Regions from separate parts of the Streptomyces sp. NBC_00503 genome, predicted to be linked through region 1. Evidence: riboswitches for the same ligand, from Rfam matches in the RefSeq annotation. Region 1 holds a riboswitch; the other holds the start of a gene.
What was found. A riboswitch is a leader RNA that binds a small molecule or an ion and turns the genes downstream of it on or off. The one in region 1 is predicted to bind glycine.
Positions count from the first base shown of each region.

Region 1 (5,582 bases):
CGCACGACCTGTTCAAGGACGTGCTGGAGGCGATCGGCGAGGAACTCACCGAAGTCCGGATCACGGATCTGCGGGAGGGCGTCTTCTACGCGGAGCTCGTCTTCGCCAGCGGGGTCGAGGTGAGCGCGAGGCCGTCCGACGCCATAGCGCTGGCCCTGCGCACCGGGACGCCGATCTACGGCAGCGACGGCGTGCTGGACGACGCCGGAATCGCGATCCCGGACGAGCAGGAGGACGAGGTGGAGAAGTTCCGCGAGTTCCTCGACCAGATCTCGCCCGAGGACTTCGGCACCGGACCGCACTGAGTCCGGGGCCGCGGCGTCCTCCGGGCGTTCTCGACGCAGCCTCAAAGGAGATTGCAGCCCATTCGAGTAGCCTTTCCCCGCAATGGGGTACGGGAAACCACTCTCAGGGTGATTATCACTCGGCGTGCCGAGTGTGGCGATCGTTGACGCACCCCGGGTGACTGCCTACCTTCGAGGTGGCAGGTCAAGGACGGAGGGTCGGCGTGAGAGTCACGGGCGACGGTACGACCGGGGGCATCCCCGCACGGAGTGACGGTGGGCCGTACCCGCTGCACGGTGGTGCGGTGAGTTCCGCGCGCCGTCAGCCGGAGCCCGCGCCGGTCGGTTCGATGGGGCCGGTGGGGCCCCAGGGTGGCGAGGCGGCACCCGAGCAGGTCGGATACCGCGGGCCGACGGCGTGTGCCGCGGCCGGCATCACCTACCGGCAGCTCGACTACTGGGCGCGCACGGGGCTGGTGGAGCCGAGCGTGCGTCCCGCGTACGGGTCGGGCACGCAGCGGCTGTACAGCTTCCGGGACGTGGTCGTCCTCAAGATCGTCAAGCGCTTCCTGGACACCGGGGTGGCGCTGCAGAACATCCGCACCGCCGTGCAGCACCTGCGTGACCGCGGGTTCTCGGACCTCGAGCGCATGACGCTGATGAGCGACGGAGCCACGGTCTACGAGTGCACCTCGCCGGAACAGGTCGTCGGCCTGCTCCAGGGCGGTCAGGGAATCTTCGGGATCGCCGTCGGAGTGGTCTGGCGCGATGTCGAGAACGCCCTGTCGCAGCTCCACGGGGAGCGCGTGGACACCGGTGAGACGGTGGTCGGGCACAACCCCGCCGACGAGCTGGCCGCGCGGCGCAACCGGGCCGTCTAGGTCGTCCAGGTCATTTTCAGGGCACGTTCACCGAGGCCGTCCGGCCCGGCCCGCCTCCGCGGCGGGTCCGGTCGGACGGCCTCGGGCGTTTTGTCAGTGGCGTAGGGCAGCATCGGTGCTGTGAGAGCCGCGCCGACCATCATGCATCTGGACATGGACGCCTTCTACGCGTCCGTGGAGCAGGCGTCGAAGCCGAGCCTGCGCGGCAAAGCCGTCATCGTCGGCGGGCTCGGTCCGCGCGGGGTCGTCGCCACCTGTTCGTACGAGGCCAGGCGGTTCGGGGTCCACTCGGCGATGCCGACCGCCCAGGCGCGGCGGCTCTGCCCGAACGGCGCGTACCTGATCCCGCGCTTCGGCCTGTACCGGGCGGTCAGCGACACCGTCATGGCCCTCCTGCGCGAGCTGTCGCCGCTCGTGGAGCCGCTGAGCCTGGACGAGGCCTTCGTGGACCTGGAGGCGGGCGGGGTCGCCTTCGACGCGGAGTCCGCCCGGGCCGTGGGAGAGCGGCTGCGGGCCGACATCATGGCCGCGACCGGGCTCAGCGGATCGGTCGGGCTGGCCGGGTCCAAGATGCTGGCCAAGGTGGCCTCCGAGGAGGCCAAGCCCGCGGGGCTGCTGCTGATCGAGGTCGGCACCGAGCGGGCGCATCTCGCGCCGATGTCGGTACGGACCCTGCCCGGGGTCGGCCCGGCCACCGGGGAGCACCTGCGGCGGGCCGGGATCACCACGGTGGGGGAGCTGGCGGGGGCCGGCGAGGACGAGCTGGTCCGGATGGTGGGGCGCTCGCACGGGGTCGGGCTGTACCGGATGGCCAGGGGTGTGGACGAGCGGCCGGTGGTCGCCGAGCGCGACGCGAAATCGGTGTCGGTCGAGGACACCTTCGACGTGGACCTGCACGACCGGGTCCGGATCCGGGGCGAGGTGCAGCGGCTCGCGGACCGGTGCGTGCGGCGGCTGCGGGAGTCCGGGCACTCGGGGCGGACCATCGTGCTCAAGGTGCGGCGGTACGACTTCTCGACGCTGACCCGCTCCGAGACCCTGCGGGGGCCGACCGACGACCCGGCGGTGGTGCGCGAGGCCGCGGCGCGGCTGCTGGAGGCCGTGGACACCACGGGCGGGGTGCGGCTGCTGGGGGTGGGGGTCACGGGGCTGGCGGACTACACGCAGGAGGACCTGTTCGCCTTCGCGGTGACGCTGGCCGCCGATGCGGAGGCCGCCGAAGCCGAGGCGGCGGAGGCGGCGGCGGAGGGGGAGGCGGAGCCCGCTGGGCCGGATGGGGTCGGTGGGGCCGAGGAGACGGCTGCGGTCGCCGATGCGGAGGGCTCCGTAGAGCTGGAGCACGGCGGCAAGGGTGCCGGGCCGGCGGAGGCGGAGGGGAAGCGCGGACACGGGGAGCCGGGCGGGGAGCCGAGCCTCGGGGAGCCGGGCCGGGAGCCGGGCCTCGGGGAGCGCGGCCCCGGAGAGGCCCCGGCCGCGGCGGCCTCCGAGGACGGTGGCGGACCGCCCGGTGGGGGCGATGCCGGCGCCGGGCGGCTGTGGCACGCCGGGAGCGACGTGCGGCACGCGGTGTACGGGCCGGGCTGGGTGCAGGGCAGCGGGGTCGGGCGGGTGACCGTACGGTTCGAGGAGCCCGGCTCGGAGCCGGGCCGGGTGCGGACGTTCCGGGTGGACGACCCCGAGCTGGAGCCGTCCGATCCGCTTCCGCTGGTGGGGACGAGGGGCGTGACCTGCTAGGGGGTGTCCGCAAAGTAGCGCCAGACGCCACGGGCCAGGCGTTACTTTGCGGACACCGCCTAGGCCTGGCCCTCGTCGCCCGCCAGGCGGCCGAAGTCGCGGTGGAACTCGCTGGGGAGGGCCACGTCGAGGCCGTAGTGGTGGTAGAGCTGCAGCTCCTGTTCGGGGGAGAGGTGGCGGCCGACGCCGAAGTCGGGGGCGTCCTTGATGAGGGAGCGCTCGAAGGGGACGCGCAGGGTGTCGCCCACCATCTCGCTGGGTTCCAGGGGGACGAAGGCGTCCCTGCTGAAGAGGCCGGTGCGGACGGCTGCCCATTCCGGGACGCCCGTGGCATCGTCGAGGTAGACCTCGTCGACGGTGCCGATCTTGGCGCCATTGCGGTCGAATGCCTTGCGGCCGATCAGGCTGCGGGGATCGATGTCGGTCTGCACGGTCCGGTCCCTCCATTGGGGCGCAACTCCTCCGTAATGACTACAAAAGTGCATTTCCGGGGAGGGGGCCACTCGGGGAGGGCCCGAGATCCTCGCTGGTAGGCTGGGTGACGGCTGTTGACCCTGTGCGGGAGAGTCCTCCGAGTGAGCAAGACGGGGGCGCCGAAGGAGCAAATCCTCCCCGGAATCTCTCAGGCATACGTACCGCACGTAGGTGAGGCCACTCTGGAAAGCAGGGGCGGTACCGGGCGCGCAGTGCCGGTTCCTCTCCTCACCGACGGTGAAAGCCGGACCCCCGGGAGACCCCCGCGTGGCCCGGTGAAGCTCTCAGGTTCGATGACAGAGGGGGAGGCCGTCCGGGTGCCCGCGCCGTGGTGCCCCTCGCAGGTCGTACGACCCAGGAGGCCTCCGTACATGACCGCCAACCGCATTCCGCTCTCCCAGCTGGAGCGAGGCATCCCCTTCGAGCAGCGCCACATCGGCCCTGATGCCGAGGCGCAGGCGAAGATGCTCGCCCAGGTGGGCTACGGCTCGCTGGACGAACTGACCGCCGCAGCGGTGCCGGATGTGATCAAGACCACTGCCGCGCTGAACCTGCCCGAGGCGCGGACCGAGGCCGAGGTGCTCGCCGAGCTGCGTCAGCTCGCCGACCGCAACCAGGTCCTCTCCTCCATGATCGGCCTGGGTTACTACGGCACCTTCACGCCGCCGGTGATCCTGCGCAACGTCATGGAGAACCCCGCCTGGTACACGGCGTACACGCCGTACCAGCCCGAGATCTCCCAGGGCCGCCTGGAAGCCCTGCTGAACTTCCAGACCGTCGTCGCCGAGCTGACCGGACTGCCGACCTCCGGTGCCTCCCTGCTGGACGAGGGCACCGCGGCCGCCGAGGCCATGACGCTGGCCCGCCGCGTGGGCAAGGCCAAGGGGAACGTCTTCCTCGTCGACGCCGACGCGCTGCCGCAGACCATCGCCGTGATCCAGACCCGCGCCGAGCCGATCGGCATCGAGGTCGTCGTCGCCGACCTCTCCGAGGGCATCCCGGCGGAGGTCGCCGAGCGCGGCATCTACGGTGTGCTCCTCCAGTACCCGGGCGCCTCCGGTGCCGTACGGGACATCAAGCCGGTCATCGACCAGGGCCACGAGCTCGGCGCCATCGTCGCCGTCTCGGCCGACCTGCTCGCCCTGACCCTGCTGACCTCCCCGGGCGAGCTGGGCGCGGACATCGCGGTCGGCACCACCCAGCGCTTCGGCGTCCCGATGGGCTTCGGCGGACCGCACGCCGGCTACATGGCCGTCCAGGCCAAGCACGCCCGCTCGCTGCCCGGCCGCCTCGTCGGCGTCTCCGTGGACGCGGACGGCAACAAGGCCTACCGCCTGGCCCTCCAGACCCGCGAGCAGCACATCCGCCGCGAGAAGGCCACCAGCAACATCTGTACCGCGCAGGTACTGCTCGCCGTCATGGCCGGCATGTACGCGGTCTACCACGGCCCCGACGGCCTGCGGACGATCGCCCGCCGCACCCACCGCTACGCCACCCTGCTCGCCGCCGGTCTGAAGGCCGGCGGGGTCGAGGTCGTGCACGGCGCCTACTTCGACACCGTCACCGCCCGGGTTCCGGGCCGCGCCGCCGAGGTCGTGGCCGCGGCCCGCGAGGGCGGGGTCAACCTGTACCAGGTGGACGCCGACCTGGTCTCCGCCGCGTGCGACGAGACCACCCTGCGCGCCGACGTGGACGCGGTGTGGGCGGCATTCGGGGTCTCTGCCGACCTTGAGGCCCTGGACGCCACCACGGCCGACGTGCTGCCCGAGGGGCTGCTGCGCGAGGACGCGTACCTGACCCACCCGGTCTTCCACCAGCACCGCTCCGAGACCGCCATGCTGCGCTACCTGCGCAAGCTCGCGGACAAGGACTACGCACTGGACCGCGGCATGATCCCGCTGGGCTCCTGCACCATGAAGCTCAACGCGACCACCGAGATGGAGTCGGTCACCTGGCCCGAGTTCGGCCAGCTGCACCCCTTCGCCCCGGTGGAGCAGGCGGAGGGCTACCTCACGCTCATCACCGAGCTGGAGGAACGTCTCTGCGAGGTCACCGGCTACGACAAGGTCTCCATCCAGCCGAACGCCGGCTCCCAGGGTGAGCTCGCCGGCCTGCTGGCCGTCCGCGCCTACCACCGGGCGAACGGCAACGAGCAGCGCACCGTCTGCCTCATCCCGTCCTCCGCGCACGGCACCAACGCCGCGAGCGC
Region 1 is NZ_CP107855.1:1,315,113-1,320,694, reverse strand. It holds gene OG490_RS06160 (bifunctional nuclease family protein) at 1-305, shown strand, start outside; gene OG490_RS06155 (MerR family transcriptional regulator) at 509-1,165, shown strand; gene OG490_RS06150 (DNA polymerase IV) at 1,286-2,899, shown strand; gene OG490_RS06145 (PRC-barrel domain-containing protein) at 2,959-3,330, opposite strand; glycine riboswitch at 3,449-3,547, shown strand; gene gcvP (aminomethyl-transferring glycine dehydrogenase) at 3,745-5,582, shown strand, end outside.

Region 2 (5,582 bases), 4.3 Mb from region 1:
GGAGTTGGGGACCACCGAGACCAGCGAGATGGTGAAGAGCAGCTGCGGGAAGGCCAGCAGCAGGTCCATCGTGCGGCTGATGAGCCCGTCGACCCAGCCGCCCAGGAAGCCGGCGAGGGCTCCCAGCAGGCTGCCGAGGACGACGGAGACGAAGGCCGCCAGGAAGGCGACGATCAAGGAGATCTGCGAGCCGTAGACGATCCGGCTGAACACGTCGCGTCCGTTGGTCGGTTCGACGCCCAGCAGGTAGTCGGAGCTGATGCCGCCGAACGATCCGAGCGGCGTACCGAACTCCGGGTCGAGCAGATCTTCGTGGAACTCGTTGGGCGGGTGGCCCAGCAGGCTCACGATCAGCGGGGCGAAGACCGCCACCAGGATCAGGAAGATCACGATCACGCCGCCCGTCAGCGCGACCTTGTCGCGCTTGAGCCGCATCCATGCGATGCGGCCGGGCGAGCGGCCTTCGATGGCCTTGGCTGGGACGTCGGCTACGGACACGGGTGCGGGTGTCTCCGCGCTCGTGTCATGCAGTGGTGCCGTCATCGTGGTGGGGACCCCTCTCGGCCGACGGGTGGGCCGGCCCATGCCCGCCGCTGTAGCGGCGTTGGTGCGGAGTGGCGCTCGGAGTGCGGTGTGCGGTGTGCCCAGCAGCGCGGGACTGGCAGTACATGCGTTGCTGGTGGTGCACGTGGTGCTGTGCGAAACGACAAAGGAATTTCACGTGGCGAACCAGCCGTTGGAGGACTGACCCGCTCTTGGGTGGGGAGTCTTCATCGGGCGCTCGATCAGCCGCCAGACCCGCAGGTGAATGGATGCGCAACCGTGATGTGAGGGTCGAGTTCCCGTTATCCGGACTTCACTGCCACCTCAGCGGAGCAAGACAGCCCGTTCGGTACGGAATCGGACATGGCGCCCAACTCGGCGTACTACCATGCCTATTGGGCGTACATCAGGGTCGAAATCAGGACAACGCAAAGGCCGCACGGAACGAGTGTTCCGTGCGGCCTCAGGTGGCTTGATACCGATGTCTCAGTAGGCGGGCGCCTGTCCCTCGCGGTCGTAGAACGGCCGGGTGCGGGCGCGCAGCCACATCGCGACGGGGTCGTGCTCGTCGGCGAGGGCGACCGTGCACACGGGCACGCCCTCGGGGACCACGCCGACCGACTGGCGCATCATTTCCCGTACGGACTCCAGCGCGTGCGAGGAGGCGTCGTACAGGTCGAGCCCCACGGCCAGGTACGGGGACCCGAGCGCGGGCTGCACCCAGGCGCGGCGCAGCGAGCGCACGGCGGGCGTGCGGTGCGCGTGCTGCGTGAGCAGCCCGTAGAACTGCGGGAGCTCGATGGCGGGCTCGGACAGCCGCAGCGGCCCGGCGGGCATCCGCTCCAGGCCGGTGGCGATCCGGCGCAGGTCGGCCCAGGGAATGCCGACGCCGCCGCCCTGGGCGTGCGGGTTGAGCCACAGCCCCCAGCGGTCCGGGTAGAGGGCGCGGGCGATGTCCCGGCCGGTGACCACCTCGTAGCCGCGGTTCCAGCCGCTGGCGGCCAGCTCCTGCGGGGAGGTCACGCAGGGCGCGTACCCGAGGTTCTCGACCTCCATGCCGCCGTACTGGGCGTCCGGGGAGCCGGGCTGCCCTTGCCAGAGCAGCATCCACAGCCGGCCCTCGGCGAGGGCGTGCAGGAGTGACTCGTAGCTCTCATAGCGCCCGGGAGTCACCTGGCGCAGCATGTGCTCGACCTGCCCGACCGCGGCCGTGCCTGACGCACTCACCCGGTACCCCTCTTCGTCTCTTCGTCCGCCCGTCGCCCACGCGTGTCCGTCACCAGCTTAAGCGTGCCTACAGCAGGTGGAAGGGGCGTACGCGCGTAACGATGAAGTCGACGACCGGGTCTTCGACGCCGTCCAGGAGGATCAACTGCACAGGCCAGGGGGCCGGTACCCGGGCCAGCGCGCGCCCCAGGGCTTCCATCGGGGCGTTCCGCATCGCGGGATCCCATCCCACCAATCGGACACCGATGTACAGCTGCGGGGCCCCGCCCTCGACGCTGGCGAGGCAGCGGTGGGCGGCCGCGACGGCTCCGCTCGCCCGGAACTCCTCCGCGGCGGCGGCCAGGAAGTCCACCGGATCCTCCTGCCAGTCGGGCTCGAAGAGCCGGACCCGGCCGCCGGTGGCGGGGCCGTCGAGCGGGCTGCGGCCCATCCGGCAGAGCTCCGCGACGGCGGGCGGGGGCAGTGGGGCTCCGACGGCCCCCTCGGGGTTGAGCGCGATGCCCAGCTGCGGGGGCAGGCCCCGGGCGAAGTCCACGGCGGGGGCGACGGCGAAGTCCATGGCGGGGCCGGCGCAGGCTCGCAGCTGCTCCTCGGAGGTGTAGACGGGCACGTACGCGGCGCCGTTGATCTCCATGGTCGGTAGGTCCAGGCTGTCCACGCCCCCGGGCAGCGGGATCCACACCTGGCTGCGCCCGAGCACTTCGAGGATCCGCCCGCCGGCCTCCGCCTGCCCCAGCGCCGCCCCGAGCACCTGCTCCAGCTCGTTACCCGGCCACATGTACGCCTCCGCTTGCTTGCCCTTGTTCCGCCCCGAGGTTAACGGGCGGAACCGGGCCGTCCGTCGAGGCGGGAGCCGTAGTGGCGCGGCTCACTGAAGGGCCGGTCCGGCCGGCGGCACCCCCTGGCCGCACGGCCGGTGGAAGCCGATCGCCGTCAGGCGGGAGGCCGCCGGGCGGTCCAGGAGGATCACCGAGGCGCAGCCGGCCGGCGGACGGCCCGACTCCGCCTCGCGCAGCAGCCGGGCCACCGCGCCCCGGTGCCGGGCGAAGGCGTACGCCGACACGCCCCGGCCCCGCGCGGCCTGCCCGGCCCGGGCCTCCTCGGGGGTGGTGTCCAGGAGCACCAGGTGCAGGGCGCGGCCCCGGCGCCGGGCGGCCCGGGCGAGGAGGCCGCGCACCCAGCTCTGCGTACCGCAGTCGTGGACCACGACCGAGGCGCCGGAGCGGAGCACCCGCCACAGTCCCCAGTAGTGGGCCATCCGGACCGCGGGTCGGTAGACGGCGTAGGGCAGCGCGGCCGGCATCCGGCGCTCCCACCGCTCGCGCGCGTCCTGGGAGTCGATGCCGCCGCCTTCGGCGGCCCGCTTGAGCAGGGTGGTCTTGCCGCCGCCGGGCAGTCCGGAGACGACCACGATGTCCCCCTCGGCGAAGCGGAGCCGCCCGGGGGCCGCCGAGCCGGTCGCGGCCCGGGCCGCGCGCAGGTCCCGTACCCTCCCCGTCGCTCCGGTCCGTACGACGCTGCGCTGCGTCGGCACCCCGGGGGCCGCGGCGCCGCCGGTGCCGGCGCCCCTGCCCGCGCCCGTCTCCGTACTCGCCGTCTCCGGCCTCGCCGTCTCCGGCCTCGCCGTCTGCGTACCTGCCGCCGCCAGCGCTCCGAATCTCCGCACAGTGATCGCCTCCCCCGCATCGGGTCACGTGGACCCTTCCCCCTGAATGTAAAGAGACGGTAATCCGGGGCCACCGGTTCCGCTCCGCTTCCGGACCCCCTCCCCCATTCGGCCGCACGCCGTGCAATGATGTGCGCCATCTGGACACCAACTGCATACCGGCCGCTTGAATCCACGCGGGAGAGTTCCGACCGGCCGAAAGGCCGTGGCGGACGCCGAAGGAGCAAGTACCTCCCTTGAATCTCTCAGGCCCCGTACCGCGTGGATGAGGCAGATCTGAAAAGCGAGCCGCGCCACCGCCCGTCAGGGCACCGGCGTCGGCTCCACCCAAGGTGCAAGTCGAAGACCTTCCCCTGGAAGCGGGGAACTCTCGGCGAACCTCTCAGGTTCCGATGACAGATGGGGAGGAACTCCTCCTCGTCATGTCATGCCCTGGGACCCGGGAGCCACACCCATGAGCACTGCCCCCCGCCTGACCGCCCTCGATGCGCTGCACCGTGAGCTCGGTGCGACCATGACCGACTTCGCGGGCTGGGACATGCCCCTGCGGTACGCCAGCGAGCGCGACGAGCACAACGCCGTCCGCACCAAGGCCGGTCTGTTCGACCTCTCCCACATGGGCGAGATCACCCTGACCGGCCCCGAGGCCGTCAAGGTCCTGGACTACGCACTGGTCGGCAACATCTCCACCGTCGGCGTCGGCCGCGCCCGCTACACGCACATCTGCCAGGAAGACGGCGGCATCCTCGACGACCTGATCGTCTACCGCCTGGGCGAGACCGAGTACATGGTCGTCGCCAACGCCTCCAACGCCCAGGTCGTCCTCGACGCGATCACCGAGCGCGCCGCCGGCTTCGACGCCGAGGTCCGTGACGACCGTGACGCGTACGCGCTGCTCGCGGTCCAGGGTCCCGAGTCCCCCGGCATCCTCGCCTCCCTCACCGACGCCGACCTGGACGGGCTGAAGTACTACGCCGGCCTGCCCGGCACGGTCGCCGGGGTGCCCGCGCTGATCGCGCGCACGGGCTACACCGGCGAGGACGGCTTCGAGCTGTTCGTCGCCCCCCAGCACGCCGTGGAGCTGTGGCAGGCGCTGACCAAGGCGGGCGAGGGCGTCGGCCTGGTCCCGGCCGGTCTGTCCTGCCGCGACACGCTGCGCCTGGAGGCGGGCATGCCGCTGTACGGGCACGAGCTGACCACCTCCCTCACCCCGTTTGACGCGGGTCTGGGCCGGGTCGTGAAGTTCGAGAAGGAGGGCGAGTTCGTCGGCCGCGCCGCCCTGGAGGCCGCCGCCGAGCGGGCCGCCTCCAACCCGCCGCGCAAGCTGGTCGGCCTGATCGCCGAGGGCCGCCGCGTCCCGCGCGCCGGCTTCTCCGTCACCTTCGACGGCCAGGTCGTCGGCGAGGTCACCTCGGGCGCCCCGTCCCCGACGCTGGGCAAGCCGATCGCGATGGCCTACGTGGACGCGGCGTACGCCGCGCCCGGCACCTCCGGCGTCGGCGTGGACATTCGCGGTACGCATGAGGCGTACGAAGTCGTGGCCCTGCCCTTCTATAAGCGGCAGAAGTAACCCTTCGACGGACTCCGGCCGTACGGGTCGCCCTCGCGGCTTCCCGTAGGGGCGCACGCCCGCGCACGCAAGACCACTGTTCGATCCACTCCCCCGCATCCAGGAGAATCAGGTCATGAGCAACCCCCAGCAGCTGCGTTTCAGCAAGGAGCACGAGTGGCTGTCGGCCGCCGTGGACGGTGTCTCGACGGTCGGCATCACGGAGTTCGCGGCCAACGCGCTCGGTGACGTCGTCTACGCCCAGCTTCCCGAGGTCGGCGACACGGTGACCGCAGGCGAGACCTGTGGCGAGCTGGAGTCGACCAAGTCGGTCAGCGACCTGTACTCCCCCGTCACCGGTGAGGTCGTCGAGTTCAACCAGGACGTCGTCGACGACCCGGCGCTCGTCAACACCGCCCCCTTCGAGGGTGGCTGGCTGTTCAAGGTGCGCATCGCGGAGGAGCCGGCCGACCTGCTCTCCGCCGAGGAGTACGCCGCGCTCACCCACTCCGACAACTGACCTCAGGGGATCTTGATGTCCGTACTGAACACCCCTCTCCATGAGCTCGACCCCGACGTCGCCGCCGCCGTCGACGC
Region 2 is NZ_CP107855.1:5,592,324-5,597,905, reverse strand. It holds gene OG490_RS26015 (ABC transporter permease) at 1-543, opposite strand, end outside; gene OG490_RS26010 (enhanced serine sensitivity protein SseB C-terminal domain-containing protein) at 1,030-1,770, opposite strand; gene OG490_RS26005 (enhanced serine sensitivity protein SseB) at 1,838-2,548, opposite strand; gene OG490_RS26000 (AAA family ATPase) at 2,639-3,436, opposite strand; glycine riboswitch at 3,604-3,706, shown strand; gene gcvT (glycine cleavage system aminomethyltransferase GcvT) at 3,891-5,006, shown strand; gene gcvH (glycine cleavage system protein GcvH) at 5,122-5,505, shown strand; gene glyA (serine hydroxymethyltransferase) at 5,521-5,582, shown strand, end outside.
Region 2: it holds a riboswitch for glycine, as region 1 does, so the genes downstream of both, gcvT (glycine cleavage system aminomethyltransferase GcvT) here and gcvP (aminomethyl-transferring glycine dehydrogenase) in region 1, are expected to answer to the same signal.